2 regions of the Micromonospora sp. LOL_025 genome follow, and region 2 is predicted to be linked to the other one. Evidence: riboswitches for the same ligand, from Rfam matches in the RefSeq annotation. Region 2 holds a riboswitch; the other holds the start of a gene.
The links. A riboswitch is a leader RNA that binds a small molecule or an ion and turns the genes downstream of it on or off. The one in region 2 is predicted to bind glycine.
Positions count from the first base shown of each region.

Region 1: it holds a riboswitch for glycine, as region 2 does, so the genes downstream of both, gcvT (glycine cleavage system aminomethyltransferase GcvT) here and gcvP (aminomethyl-transferring glycine dehydrogenase) in region 2, are expected to answer to the same signal.

Region 1 covers NZ_JBHMIR010000049.1:525-7,871, forward strand. The annotation lists gene ACFHW0_RS30270 (proline dehydrogenase family protein) at 1-525, opposite strand, end outside; gene glyA (serine hydroxymethyltransferase) at 632-1,906, opposite strand; gene gcvH (glycine cleavage system protein GcvH) at 1,903-2,295, opposite strand; gene gcvT (glycine cleavage system aminomethyltransferase GcvT) at 2,332-3,459, opposite strand; glycine riboswitch at 3,598-3,690, opposite strand; gene ACFHW0_RS30290 (collagenase) at 3,949-6,495, shown strand; gene ACFHW0_RS30295 (NAD(P)/FAD-dependent oxidoreductase) at 6,635-7,347, opposite strand, start outside.
Region 2 covers NZ_JBHMIR010000016.1:17,010-24,356, forward strand. The annotation lists gene ACFHW0_RS19770 (MerR family transcriptional regulator) at 1-658, shown strand, start outside; gene ACFHW0_RS19775 (bifunctional nuclease family protein) at 835-1,299, shown strand; gene ACFHW0_RS19780 (MerR family transcriptional regulator) at 1,487-2,071, shown strand; partial or broken gene ACFHW0_RS19785 (nitric oxide synthase oxygenase) at 2,150-2,402, shown strand; gene ACFHW0_RS19790 (SDR family oxidoreductase) at 2,459-3,118, opposite strand; gene ACFHW0_RS19795 (NAD-dependent protein deacetylase) at 3,212-4,081, shown strand; glycine riboswitch at 4,189-4,287, shown strand; gene gcvP (aminomethyl-transferring glycine dehydrogenase) at 4,362-7,208, shown strand; gene ACFHW0_RS19805 (DUF5999 family protein) at 7,335-7,347, opposite strand, start outside.

The sequences.
Region 1 (7,347 bases), on a different contig from region 2:
CCGACAGTCCTCCGCCGTGCGCCGCAGGCACGCCTGGAGGGCGACGCCGACCCACGGGAACTCCGCCCGCAGGTCGCCGAGCAGGGAGAGGGTCGCGTCGACGGTGGTGTGGTCCTCCATGTCGATGGTGACGCCTGAGCCGACGGCCGTGGCGGCGGCACAGACGTCGCGGGTGAGCCGCAGGGCGTGCCCGTACCCGTCGCCCGGCAACGACCCACCGAGCGCCGAGACCTTCAGTGAGACCTCGGAGGACGTGGCCAGGTCCGCGGCGTGCAGCGACCACAGCAGCGCGAGGTACGTGTCGCGGGTGGCCTCGGCCTGCGCGAGCGCCGTCGTCCCCTCGCCGAGGTGGTCGATCGTGACCTGGAGGCCCACCCCGGCGAGGCGGCGAGCCACGCCGACCACCTCAGGATCCTCCTCGCCCGCGACGAAGCGGTGGACGATCCCTCGGGTCAGGGACGATCGCGAGACCAGTGCGCGGATGCGGTCGTTCTCCGCGGCCAGGAGCAGGAGCTTGTTCGGCATGGAGCGCCTTTCCGGAGAGCCGAATCCCGGTGCCGTCGCCCGACGGCGGCGGGCGGGGTTGGTGCCGCCGGGAGCGCGGTGCCCGCACGCGCCCCCGGCGGATGGTTCACGGGCGGGCCGTGGGGTCCGCGTAGAGCGGGTGCCGGTCGGCGAGGTGGCGGACCCGCGCCCGCAGTTCCTCGCCGACCTCGGCCGTCGTCAACGCGGTGGCGACGATGTCGGCGACCTCGGCGAAGTCGGCGTCGTCGAAGCCCCGGGTGGCCAGCCCCGGCGTGCCGATCCGCAGTCCCGAGGTCACCATCGGCGGAAGGGGGTCGAACGGTACGGCGTTGCGGTTGACGGTGATGTCGATGCTCTGGAGCAGCCGCTCCGCCTGGAGGCCGTCCAGCTTCGCCGCGCGCAGGTCGACCAGCACCAGGTGCACGTCGGTGCCGCCGCCGACCACCCGGATGCCGACGTCGTGCGCGTCGGCGGCGCACAGGCGCCCGGCGACGATCCGCGCTCCGCGCAGGGCGCGGCGTTGCTGGTCGCGGAACTCCTCGCCGGCGGCGATGCGGAACGCCACCGCCTTGCCTGCGACGGCGTGTTCCAGCGGGCCGCCCTGCTGGCCGGGGAAGACCGCCGAGTCGAGACGCCGGGCCAGGTCGGTGTCCGCGCTGAGGATGGCGCCGCCACGCGGGCCACCGAGCGTCTTGTGGGTGGTCAGGGTGACCACGTGGGCGTGCGGCACCGGGTTGGGGTGCAGCCCGGCGGCGACCAGCCCGGCGAAGTGCGCCATGTCGACCAGCAGGTACGCGCCGACGGCGTCGGCGATGCGGCGGAACCGCGCGAAGTCCAGGGTCCTCGGGTACGCCGACCAGCCCGCCACCAGCATCTTCGGTCGGTGCTCGTGCGCCAGCCGCTCGACGGCGTCCATGTCGACGAGGAGGCTCTCGGCGTCCACCCGGTAGCCCACCGCCCGGTACAGCCGGCCCGAGAAGTTGATCCGCATGCCGTGGGTCAGGTGGCCGCCGTGCGCGAGGTCGAGGCCCAGGATGGTGTCCCCGGGGTCGAGCAGAGCCGCCATCACCGCGGTGTTGGCCTGGCTGCCGGAGTGCGGTTGCACGTTGGCGTACGCGGCGCCGAAGAGCCGCCTCGCCCGCTCGATCGCCAGGCGCTCGACGGTGTCGACGTGCTCGCAGCCGCCGTAGTACCGCCGGCCGGGGTAGCCCTCGGCGTACTTGTTGGTGAGGACCGAGCCCTGCGCCTGCAGGACCGCCCGGGGCGCGTGATTCTCCGAGGCGATCATGCCGAGGGTCCGCCGCTGCCGGTCCAGCTCGGCGGCGACCGCGTCGGCGATCTCCGGGTCGACGTCGATCAGTTCACGGTCGAGCAGGCTCATGCCGCACCCGCCGCGTCGGCGTCGGCCAGGTAGGCGCGGTACTCGTCGGCGGTCATCAGCGCCGGCGCGTCGGTCAGGCGCACCCGCACCAGCCAGCCCGCCCCGTACGGGTCGGTGCCGATCAGGTCCGGGTCGGTGACGACCGCCTCGTTGGTGGCGACGATCTCGCCGCTCACCGGCATGTACAGCTCGGCCACCGACTTGGTGGACTCCACCTCGCCGCAGACCTCGCCCGCGCTCAGGTGGGTGCCCGGCTCGGGCAGTTCGGCGTAGATGATGTCGCCGAGGGCGGCGGCGGCGAACGCGGTGATGCCCACGGCCGCCGGTTCCGCCGTGTCGTCGATCCATTCGTGGTTGCGGCTGTAGCGCAGACGCGCGGGTACGTCCATGGTCGTCACTCCTGGGGGGATGGGTCGGGGGCCGCGTCAGCGCGGACGGCGGTAGAACGGCAGCGGGGTGGTCCGCACCGGCTCGGTGGTTCCTCGGACGACGACGCCCAGCCGGGACCGGGCCTCGATCGCGTCGGCGTGGACGTGAGCCATCGCGACGGGCCGGTCGAGCGTCGGTGACAGCGCGCCGCTGGTGACCACGCCGACGGGTCGCGCCGGTACGCCGTCTGCCAGCGCGACCACCGGATGGCCGGTCCTCGGCACGCGTCGCCCGGTTCCGGTCAGTCCCACGAGGACGGTGGCGGCCCCGGCGTCCCGGCGCTCGGCCAACGCGGCCCGGCCGACGAAGTCGCCCGGCTTGGTGAAGGACACCACCCGTCCCAGGCCCGCCTCGAAGGGGGTGACGCCCCGGTGCAGCTCGCACCCGTACAGCGGCATTCCGGCCTCGATGCGCAGCGTGTCCCGGCAGGCCAGCCCGGCCGGCGTCAGCCCGTGCCCGGCGCCGGCGGCGAGCAGCGCGCGCCAGACGTCTTCCGCGTCCGAGGCGCGGAGGAAGAACTCGAACCCGTCCTCGCCGGTGTATCCGGTGCGGGCGACGATCGCCGGCCGCCCGCCGACGTCCACGGCGGTGGCGGTGTAGTAGCGGAGTCGGGTCGGCTCCGCGCCGACCACGGCCCGCACCGTGTCGGCGGCACGCGGGCCCTGCACGGCGATGATGGCCCGCTCGGCGGTGTGGTCGGCGACGGTCGCCGCGTGTCCGGCGCAGCGCAGGTGCAACGCGGCCAGCGCGGTGCGGGTGTTGACGGCGTTGGTCACCAGCAGGTACCGGTCGGCGGCGAGCCGGTAGGCGACCAGGTCGTCGAGCACGCCGCCGGTCCCGTCGCAGAGCATGGTGTAGCGGGCGCCGCCGACCGGCACCGCCGACAGGTGCCCGACCAGCGCATGGTCCAGCGCCGCCGCGGCGTGCGGCCCGGACACCTCGAGCTGCCCCATGTGGCTGAGGTCGAAGAGGCCGGCGCGTTCGCGTACCGCGCGGTGCTCCGCGGTCTCGCTGCCGTAGCGCAGCGGCACCGACCAGCCGGCGAAGCCGGTGAACCGGGCGCCGAGTTCGGCGTGCACGGCGTGCAGGGGTGGGTGGAGCAGGGTCGTCGGACTCTGATGCACGGAGGCCTCCCTCGTTCCGACGCGGTCGCGTCGTACGGTCGGTTGCCTCCCGCTCTGTCATCGACCTGAGAGCTTCACCGCCGGTTGGCGGCTTGCACCGTGGGTGAGACGACTGATCGTCTGCTTTCCAGAGTTCGCCTCACCCGAGCGGTAACGGGGCCTGAGAGTTTCTTGGGAGTTTGCTCCTTCGGCGCCCCGACGGACGGTCGGGATCTCTCCCGCGCGGGTTCGAACGGCGTCTATGTAGTTGTAGGTTGCCCGCAGACCGTAGGCGACCGGTCGAGCGGCTGTCAACGGCAACGCACCGTAGTCAGATCGTCACTTATATCGATCGTCGGCGATTTCTTTACTCGATGTGTGATGTGTGCCATTGTACTGGCCACCCACAGCGCGGCCCCAACCGATCGACGGGAATCGACGCCGCAGCCACTCCGCACCGCCACCACCTGCCGGCTACCCGGCCGGACCACGAACGCCAGGAGGCGACCCGTGAGAATCACGAGAACACGAAACCGACGCGGCTGGCCCGCCGTCCCGCTCGCACTGGTGCTGGCGCTCGGGCTGACCCCGATAACCTCCTCCGGCACCGCGCACGCGGCGCCACCGCCCAGGCCGACCGGCGCCGCCCCGAGCGACGCCGGCCTCGGCTCCGGCGCCGGTGACGCCCACGTCCGGCGGGCACCGCTGCCGCTGAGCGAGCGGGCCCCGCTTCCCTCGTCCCGTGCGGAGCTGCGCCGCGACTACGACCGGCCCGACGACGGGGGGCGGCGCAACGCCCCGTCGATGCGCGGGGCGGCCGCCGCGCCCTGCGCGGTCGGCGACTTCACGAGCCGGACCGGCAGCGCCCTGGTGCAGCAGATCAGGGCGTCCACCACCGACTGCGTGAACACCCTGTTCAGCCTCTCCGGAAGCGACGCCTCCCAGGCCTTCCGCGAGGCGCAGATGACCAGCGTGGCGTACGGGCTGCGGGACAACGCTGCCTCCTACGACGGCACCAACGCCACGGGTACCGCACAGCTCGTGCTGTACCTGCGGGCCGGGTACTACGTGCAGTGGAACCACCCCGCCACCGTGGGCTCGTACGGCCCCGGGCTGCGCACCGCCATCCGCGCCGGGCTGGACACGTTCTTCGCCAACAGCCGCTCCGGCGACGTCAACGACGTCAACGGCGAGGTGCTGGCCGAGGCGGTCACGCTCATCGACAGCGCGGAGGAGAACGCCCGCTACCTGTACGTGGTGAAGCGGCTGCTGACCGGCTACGACAGCTCGTACGACTCGTCGTCGTGGATGCTCAACGCCGTCAACAACGTCCACACCGTGCTGTTCCGGGGTCACCAGGTGCCCGAGTTCGTCAGCGCCGTCACCGCCGATCCGAGCCTGCTGGACACGCTGTACGCCTTCGCCACCGGCAACCGGGCCCTGCTCGGCACCGACCGGGGCTACCTGGTCTCCAACGCCGGCCGCGAACTGGGCCGCTTCCTCCAGCACACCGCCCTGCGGTCGAAGGTACGGCCGCTGGCCCGGGGCCTGCTCGACCTGAGCGCGATGACCGGCTCCACCGCCACCCTCTGGGTCGGCGTCGCGGAGATGACCGACTACTACGACAGGGCGAACTGCGCCTACTACGACACCTGCGACCTCCAGGCGCGCCTGGCCGCGGCGATCCTGCCGGTCACCTTCGCCTGCGGCAGCACCATCCGCGTCCGCGCCCAGCAGATGACCTCCACCCAGCTCGACTGGGCGTGCGCGAGCATGCGCAACCAGGACGCCTACTTCCACTCGGTGGCGGCGGACAAGGGTCCGGTCGCCGACGACCGCAACACGACCATCGAGGTGGTGGTCTTCGACTCCAGCGCCGACTACCAGACGTACGGCGGGCCGATGTTCGGCATCGACACGAACAACGGCGGCATGTACCTCGAAGGCGATCCGGCGGTCGCCGGGAACCAGCCGCGCTTCATCGCCTACGAGGCGGAGTGGCTGCGCCCCACCTTCGAGATCTGGAACCTCAACCACGAGTACACCCACTACCTCGACGGTCGCTTCAACCTGTACGGCGACTTCACCGACAACATCGCCACCCCCACCATCTGGTGGATCGAGGGCTTCGCCGAGTACGTGTCGTACTCGTACCGGGAGCTGACCTACGGCGCCGCGATCACCGAGGCCGGAAAGAAGACCTACCCGCTGCGTACGCTCTTCGACACCACGTACAGCCACGACACCAACCGCGTCTACCGGTGGGGCTACCTGGCGGTGCGGTACATGCTCCAGTCGCACCCTGGCGACGTCGCCACGCTGCTCGGGCACTACCGCACGGGCAACTGGAACGCCGCCCGCACGCTGTTGACCGGCACCATCGGCAGCCGCTACGACGCCGACTGGTACGCCTGGCTGGACGCCTGCTCGGCCGGCAACTGCGGCGGCGCCACCAACCCGCCCGCGAACCAGGCCCCGGTCGCGGCGTTCACGTCCACCACCACCGGGCTGAGCGCCACCTTCACCGACCAGTCCACCGACGGCGACGGCAGCATCGCCGCCCGGTCCTGGGCCTTCGGCGACGGCACCACCTCGACGGCGACCAACCCCACGAAGACCTACCGCGCCGCCGGCACGTACACGGTCACGCTCACCGTCACCGACGACAAGGGCGCCACCGCCAGGACCTCCCGGAGCGTCACCGTCACCGGCGACCCCGCCGCGCTGCCCGAGTGCACCGGCGGCGACGTGCGGACGCTGGGCCGCAACTGTCAGCGCGGCAACCTCCAGGCCACCGCGGGCAACCTGCACTACCTCTACCTCCAAGTTCCGGCCGGCACCGCCAGCCTGACGATCACCTCGTCCGGTGGCACCGGCGACGCGGACCTCTACTACAGCCGCAGCGGTTGGGCCACCACGAGCACGTACACCCAGCGGTCGGCCACCAGCGGCAACGGTGAGACGATCACGATCAACAACCCGGCCCCCGGCTACCACTACGTGAGCCTGCACGCCAAGCAGGCGTTCAGCGGGGTCACCGTGCGGTCGCAGTACTGAGGACCCGCGCCACGCCGGACGGGTGTGGCCGCCAGCGCTCGCGCGGCGACCACACCCGCAGGTCGCGCGAGCGGCCGGGCCGGCCCGGCTCCGGGAAAGCGTCGCCGGTCACCACGTGACCGGCGACGCCGCGTGACTCTCACTCCTCGGCGGCGAGTTCGCCGAGCGTGACCGGCTGCGCCAGCGGACGGGACGCGTACCCCGCCAGGTCGGCCGCTCCGGGTGTCCGGCCCGCCTCCCGCGCCGCCAGGCAGGCGGTGGCGTAGCCGCAGACCCGCCCCTGGCACCAGCCCATCCCGGCCCGGGTCAGCAGCTTCGCGCCGCGGGCGTCGGTGGCGGACAGCTCCCGCACCGCCCGCCGGACCGCTCCGGCGGGCACCTCCTCGCACCGGCAGACGAGCGTGTCGTCGGCGCACCAGTCCGGCCAGCCGGCCGGCACGGGATGGACCGCGTGCAGCGCCGCCGCGAACCGGCGCAGCCGACGCCGGGCACGCAGCAGGCGGTCGTGCCGACGGGCCGACCAGGGCGGCGGACGGCCGAGAGAGAGCGCGGCGGCGCCCCCGGCCAACTGCCCCTCCACCAGCGCCAGGGCGGCACCGCCGACGCCGGTGACCTCACCGGCGGCGTACACCCCGGGCACCGAGGTCGTCTGGGCCGCGTCGACGGCCAGCACCAGGCTGCCGTCGGAGTCCAGCCGGGTCGCGCAGCCCAGGGCCACGGCCAACTCCACCTGCGGGGTGAACCCGAAGCCCACCGCGAGGCCGTCGCACTCCACCTCGGTGCCGGTGCCGGGCAGCACGGTGCCGCCGGGACCGACCGGGGCGACGGTCACCCCGGTCACGTGGTCGGTGC
Region 2 (7,347 bases):
GGACGTGACCATTTCGAAGTTGCGGTTTCTCGAGGCCGAGGGTCTGGTGGAGCCGCAGCGGACGGCGGCGGGTTACCGGAAGTACAGCTGGGACGATGTGGCGCGGTTGCGGTTCGTGCTGACCGCGCAGCGGGACCAGTATCTGCCTTTGCGGGTGATCCGTGACCAGTTGGCGCAGTGGGACGCGTCCGGGGAGTCGCCGGGTCGGCAGCGGCCGACGTTGGTGGCGGTGGGTCCGGACGGTGAGGTTCCGGGGCGGGTGCCGGAGGAGCCGGCCGGGTCGCCGCAGGTGCGGCTCGGCCGGTTGGATCTGGTGGCGCGTAGCGGGATCGACGAGTCGACGCTGGGCGAGTTGGAGCGCCTCGGTGTGGTGGTGTCGGATCCGCCGGGTTGGTACGACGACGATGCGTTGATCATCGCGAAGGCGGTGGCGGGTCTGGCGGCGTACGGGTTGGAGCCGCGGCATCTGCGGGCGTTCCGGACGGCGGCGGATCGGGAGGTTGGTCTGTTCGCGCAGTTGGTGGCGCCGTTGGCGCGGCAGAGTGATCCGGCGGCGCGGGCGCGGGCTGCGGAGACGGCGCGGGAGTTGGTGGCGCTGTCGCAGCAGTTGCATGCGGCGTTGGTGCGGGTGGGGTTGCGGTCGACGTTGGGTCGGTGATCTGGCGGGGGCCGTGCGGAAAGATCTTCCCCGGGAAGCGTGTCGTAGGCTTGCCGGGGTAACCCCTTTCTGGCGCGGGCGTGTGCGGGTAGCGCATGGGACGGCCGTGTCGCGGTCCGTGTACCGTGCAGGGAAGGGCGCGGTGCGGCGTAGGTGACAACGACACGGAGGCGGCGGTGCGCGAGCTGAGCGTGGTCGGAGTTCGGGTGGAGCTGCCGAGCAACCAGCCGATCGTCCTGCTCAGGGAGGTCGAGGGGGACCGCTATCTGCCGATCTGGATCGGTGCGGTCGAGGCGACGGCTATCGCCTATGAGCAGCAGGGGGTCAAGCCGGCCCGGCCGCTGACCCATGATCTTCTGCGGGACGTGTTGGCGGCGTTGAAGGCGCCGTTGCGGGCGGTGGAGATCACCGAGTTGAAGGAGAACGTCTTCTACGCGGATCTGTTGCTCGGGGACGGGGTGCGGGTGTCGGCCCGGCCGAGTGATTCCATCGCGTTGGCGTTGCGGGTCGGTGCGCCGATTCGTTGTGCGGAGGAGGTCCTCAGCGAGGCGGGGATCGTGATCCCGGACGAGCAGGAGGACGAGGTGGAGAAGTTCCGCGAGTTCCTGGACCAGGTGCGTCCGGAGGACTTCGCCGGCTGAGTCCGGTCTTCTGCGGGATGTCACGTTCGGTGATGTCCCGGTGCTGTGGGTGATCTTCGTTGTCGTGTCGCGGCGTGTCGCGGCGGCTCCTGCGGGGCAATTCCTCAAGGCGGCTATAGGGTTGCCGTGTCGAGGGGTGCACGTCCCGGAAACGACGTGTCACCGCACTGGCGGGGAGGTTGTCCGGATGCACGAGCCGCGAGATTCCGATCCGGGTACGGAGCTGGACGAGCCGGGTGTGGCGCCGCCGGGGTGGGCGACCGAGGGTGACGGTGCCGTGGGGTATCGGGGCGTGACGGCCTGCCACGCGGTGGGGATCAGTTACCGGCAGTTGGACTACTGGGCCCGTACGGGGTTGGTGGTGCCGAGTGTGCGTGACGCTTCGGGTTCGGGCACGCAGCGGTTGTATTCGTTCCGGGACTTGGTGGTCCTGAAGGTGGTGAAGCGGCTGCTGGACGCCGGGGTGTCGTTGCAGAACATCCGGAAGGCGATCGAGGCGCTGCGCTCCCGTGGGGCGGAGGACCTGGCGGGCATCACGTTGATCTCCGACGGCACGACCGTGTACGAGTGCCGGTCGCCGGAGGAGGTGGTCGACCTGTTGCAGGGTGGCCAGGGTGTGTTCGGTATCGCGATCGGCGGGGCGTTCAAGGAGATCCAGGGTTCTCTGTCGCATCTGCCGTCGGAGCCGGCGACGTCGGTGGAGCCGCAGGTGGCGGCGGAGCCGGTGGGTGACGAGTTGGCGGCGCGTCGGGCGCGGCGCCGGGCCGGCTGAGAGGTCGCACGATCGTCGTCACGGGTGGACCGCCCTTCTCCCCGGTGACGGTTGCGGATCGCGTCGATGCCCGGTGTGACCGGCACGTACCGGCACACCGGCGACGAGTTGGTGCACGGCGCGAGGTGGCGTGGCGGCAGTCGGCGCGCTGCGTGGGGCGGGTCCGGTGGGCCGGGTTGAGGGTCCGCGACCGCCGTGGGGTGACGACGGTGGCGGGGATCGCGCGGGAGTTGCGCGGCATCTGGCGTCGGCGGACAACGGCGGGCGGATCCAGTCGGTGATGACGGTGTTCGCGCCGGACCGGCCGGGGGTGGGTCCGCGGGCGCGGATTCGGCGCGCACCTGCGTGCCGTGCTCGGGGAGTAGCGCCGTCGCGTCGCCGCCGGGGTCAGCGCCGCTCGACGGCGGCGACGGCGTCGGCGATGGGGGTGTCGCCGCCGACGACTTCCAGGATCGCGCCGGCGGTGTGCGGGTGGTAGAGCAGGGCGACCAGCACCCGGGCGACGTCGCTGCGGGTCACGGCGCCCGAGGGGGCGTGTCGGGCGAGGGTGATCCGCCCGGTGGGCGCGTCGTCGGTGAGCCGGCCGGGTCGCAGGATCGTCCAGTCGAGGTCGCGGCCGGTCAGGTCGTCCTCGGCGGCCTTCTTGGCCCGCAGGTACGCCGCGAACACCTCGTCGGTGCCGGCGGGTGGTGCGTCGTCGACGCCCACCGAGGACACCAGCAGGTAGCGGCGCACGTCGGCGCGTTGCGCGGCGTCGGCGAGCAGGACGGCGCCCGCCCGGTCGACGGTGTCCTTGCGGTCGGCGCCGCTGCCGGGGCCGGCGCCGGCGGCGAAGAGGACGGCGTCGGCGCCCCGCAGGTGCGCGGCGAGTTCGTCGACGCCGACGTGCTCGAGGTCGGCCACGACGGGCTGGGCGCCGGCGGCACGCAGCGCGGCGGCGTGGTCGGGGTTGCGGATCAGGCCGACGGCGGTGTCGCCGCGCCCGGCGAGTTCGCGGTGGGTCAGCTGGGCGATCTTGCCGTGTCCTCCGGCGATGACGACGCGCATACCGCCAACCTAGCCGCCGTCGGGCCACGGCGTGGCCGGTCGACGGGCGCCGGGCGTTCGCCGGAGGGTGGTCGCCTGAGGCAGCATGGACGGGTGACGGAGACGGTCGACGCGCTGGCCGGCCTGGTGGCCGGCGGTGGTGTCGTGGTGTTGAGCGGGGCGGGGCTGTCCACCGAGTCGGGCATCCCGGACTACCGGGGGCCCAGTGGCGCGGCGCGGCGGCACACCCCGATGACGTACCAGGCGTTCACGCGCGACGCGCAGGCGCGGCGGCGCTACTGGGCGCGCAGCCACCTGGGGTGGCGCACGATCGCGCGGGCGGTCCCGAACGAGGGGCACCGGGCGGTGGCGCGGCTGCAACGCGGCGGGCTGGTCGAGGGGATCATCACGCAGAACGTGGACGGGCTGCACACCGCGGCGGGCAGCCCGCAGGTGGTGGAGCTGCACGGCCGCCTCGACGAGGTGGTGTGCCTGGGCTGCGGCAACCAGACCTCGCGCGAGGAGCTGGACCGGCGGCTGCGGGAGGCGAACCCGGACTTCGACGCGCGCGTCGCGGCGGTCAACCCGGACGGTGACGTGGATCTCGCCGACGACGAGGTGGCCGGCTTCCGTACGGTCGACTGCACGTTCTGCCGGGGCGGCATGCTGAAGCCGGACGTGGTGTTCTTCGGGGAGACGGTGCCGGCGGCCCGGGTGGCCCGCTGTTTCGCGCTGGTGGCGCGGGCGCGGCTGCTGCTGGTGCTGGGTTCGTCGTTGACGGTGATGTCGGGTCGCCGGTTCGTGGTACGCGCGGCGAAGCTGGGCATTCCGGTGGTGATCGTCAACCAGGGGCCGACGCGGGGCGACGGGTACGCGGCGTTGACCGTCGACGCGCCGCTGGGGCGGCTGCTGCCGGCGCTGGCCGACCGGACGGCCGGCGACGCCGCCGTGGTGCCGACGGCGCTGACGGGCGTCGGCAGGTAGCGGTCCCGGCGGGGGCGGGGAGCTGGCGGGCGACGCACCGTCGCCCGCCCCGCGGGGGTACGACCTCCGGTGGGTGATCCGGCGCTGGTAGCGTTGACCATGCCGGCAGCACCCACGTGGGAGAGACCGCCCAGCAACACCCAGGGCGGCGCCGAAGGGGCAAATCCTCCCCGGAACCTCTCAGGCAAAAGGACCTCGTGGGCAGGCACTGTGGAGCGCCTCGCGGGCGCGACAGAGGGGGAGGCCGACCTGTCGACCTCGCCCCCCGGGAGCGCCGCCCATGACCGTAGAGCAGTTCGCCGCCCGCCACATCGGCCCCGATCCGGACGACGAGCGCCGGATGTTGGAGGCCGTCGGCTACGGCTCGGTCGACGAGCTGATGGACGCGGCGATTCCCGAGGTGATCCGCTGGCACGGCACCCTGGACCTGCCGGAGCCGGCCAGCGAGCACGACGCCCTCGCCGAGCTGCGGGCCCTGGCGGCCCGCAACACGGTCGTGGTGTCGATGATCGGGTTGGGCTACCACGGCACGCACACCCCGGCGGTGATCCGCCGCAACGTGCTGGAGGACCCGGCCTGGTACACCGCGTACACGCCGTACCAGCCGGAGATCAGCCAGGGGCGGCTGGAGGCGCTGCTGAACTTCCAGACCATGGTCACCGACCTGACCGGGCTGGCCACGGCGAACGCGTCGATGCTCGACGAGAGCACCGCCGCGGCCGAGGCGATGACGCTCGCGCGCCGCGCGTCGAAGAGCAGGAGCCCGGTGTACGTGGTCGACGCCGACACCCTGCCGCAGACCATCGCGGTGATCACCAGCCGGGCCGAGCCGCTCGGCATCGACGTGCGGATCGTCGACACCGCGCGCGACGAGTTGCCGGCGGAGTTCTTCGGGCTGCACCTGCAGTATCCGGGGGCGTCTGGGGCGGTGCGTGACCAGGCGGGTCTGGTCGAGGCGGCGCACGCCGTCGGGGCGTTGGTCACCGTGGCGGCGGACCTGCTGGCCCTGACGCTGCTGCGGGCGCCGGGGGAGATCGGCGCCGACATCGCCGCCGGCACCACCCAGCGGTTCGGCGTGCCGATGGGCTTCGGTGGGCCGCACGCCGGCTACCTGGCGGTGCGGGCGGGGCTGGAGCGGATGCTTCCCGGCCGGCTGGTGGGGGTGTCGCGCGACGCGGACGGCAACCCGGCGTACCGGTTGGCGTTGCAGACCCGGGAGCAGCACATCCGGCGGGAGAAGGCGACCAGCAACATCTGCACCGCGCAGGTGCTGCTGGCGGTGATGGCCGGCATGTACGCCGTCTACCACGGTCCGGACGGGCTGCGGGAGATCGCCCGCCGTGCCCACGACATGGCGGTGCGGTTGGCGGTGGCGCTGCGGGGTGTGGACGGCGTCGAGGTGGTGCACGAGGCGTTCTTCGACACCGTCCTGGTGCGGGTGCCCGGTGGCGCCGAGGCGGTCGTCGCCGACGCCGCCGCCCGGGGCGTGAACCTGCGGCTGGTCGACGCCGAGCACGTGGGGGTGTCCTGCGACGAGACGACCACCGTCGCGCACCTGCGGAAGGTGTGCGACGCGTTCGGGGCCACCGTGGCCGGTGGGCCGGTGGCCGTGGGGGACGCGCCGGTCGAGGGTGCGTTGCCGGCGGCGCTGGCCCGCACGTCGGAGTTCCTCACCCACGCGGTGTTCCGCAGTCACCACTCGGAGACGGCGATGCTGCGCTACCTGCGGCGGCTGTCGGACTTCGACTACGCCCTGGACCGGGGGATGATCCCGCTCGGGTCGTGCACGATGAAGCTCAACGCCACCACCGAGATGGAGCCGGTGAGCTGGCCGGAGTTCGCCCACATCCACCCGTTGGCGCCGGACGCGCAGACCGCCGGATACCGGGAGATGATCTCCCAGTTGGAGGGGTGGCTGGCGGAGGTGACCGGCTACGACGCGGTCAGCGTGCAGCCCAACGCCGGTTCGCAGGGTGAGCTGGCGGGTCTGCTGGCGATCCGGGCGTACCACCGGCAGCGGGGCGAGGCGCACCGGGACGTCTGTCTGATTCCGTCGTCGGCGCACGGCACCAACGCCGCCAGCGCGGTGATGGCCGGCATGCGGGTCGTCGTGGTGGGCTGCGACGACGGGGGCAACATCGACCTGGTGGACCTCGACGCGAAGATCGACAAGCATCGGGACGCCCTCGCGGCGATCATGGTGACGTACCCGTCGACGCACGGGGTGTACGAGACGGGCATCGCGTCGCTGTGTGCGAAGGTCCACGACGCCGGCGGTCAGGTGTACGTCGACGGGGCGAACCTCAACGCGCTGGTCGGGTTCGCCAAGCCGGGGAAGTTCGGGGCGGACGTGTCGCACCTGAACCTGCACAAGACGTTCTGCATTCCGCACGGCGGCGGCGGTCCGGGGGTGGGCCCGGTGGCGGTGCGGGCGCACCTGGCGCCGTTCCTGCCGGGTGACCCGCTGGGCGTGCACGTCGACGGCCGGCCGGCGATCTCGGCGGCCCGCCACGGGTCGGCGGGGATCCTGCCGATCCCGTGGGCGTACCTGCGGATGATGGGCGCGGCGGGGCTGGTGCGGGCCACCGGCGTGGCGGTGCTGGCGGCGAACTACGTGGCGGCGCGGCTGCGCGGGCACTTTCCGGTGCTGTACGCGGGCAACAAGGGCCTGGTGGCGCACGAGTGCATCCTGGACCTGCGGCCGCTGACGAAGGCGACCGGGGTGAGCGTGGACGACGTGGCGAAGCGGCTGATCGACTACGGGTTCCACGCGCCGACGATGTCGTTCCCGGTGGCGGGGACGCTGATGGTGGAGCCCACCGAGAGCGAGGACCTGGCCGAGCTGGACCGGTTCTGCGACGCGATGATCGCCATCCGGGCGGAGATCGACAGGGTGGCCTCGGGGGAGTGGCCGGCTGGCGACAACCCCCTCGCCAACGCCCCGCACACCGCGGCGATGGTGTCTGCGGACGAGTGGCCGCACCCGTACCCGCGGTCGGTGGGCGCGTACCCGGCCGGGGTGCAGCGGGCCGGGAAGTACTGGCCGCCGGTGCGACGCATCGACGGCGCGTACGGCGACCGGAACCTGGTGTGTTCCTGCCCGGCGCCGGAGGCGTTCGAGAGCTGACGAGGCGTGACGCCGGGGCGGTCGTGGTGCCGCCCCGGCGGGTGCGCCGACCTGGGCGGGGGGTGTCCCGACCGGGGGACTAGCCTTGATCGACGTGTCTGGAATGCGTGACGCAGCGTGACAGGGTCAGGCGACGAGG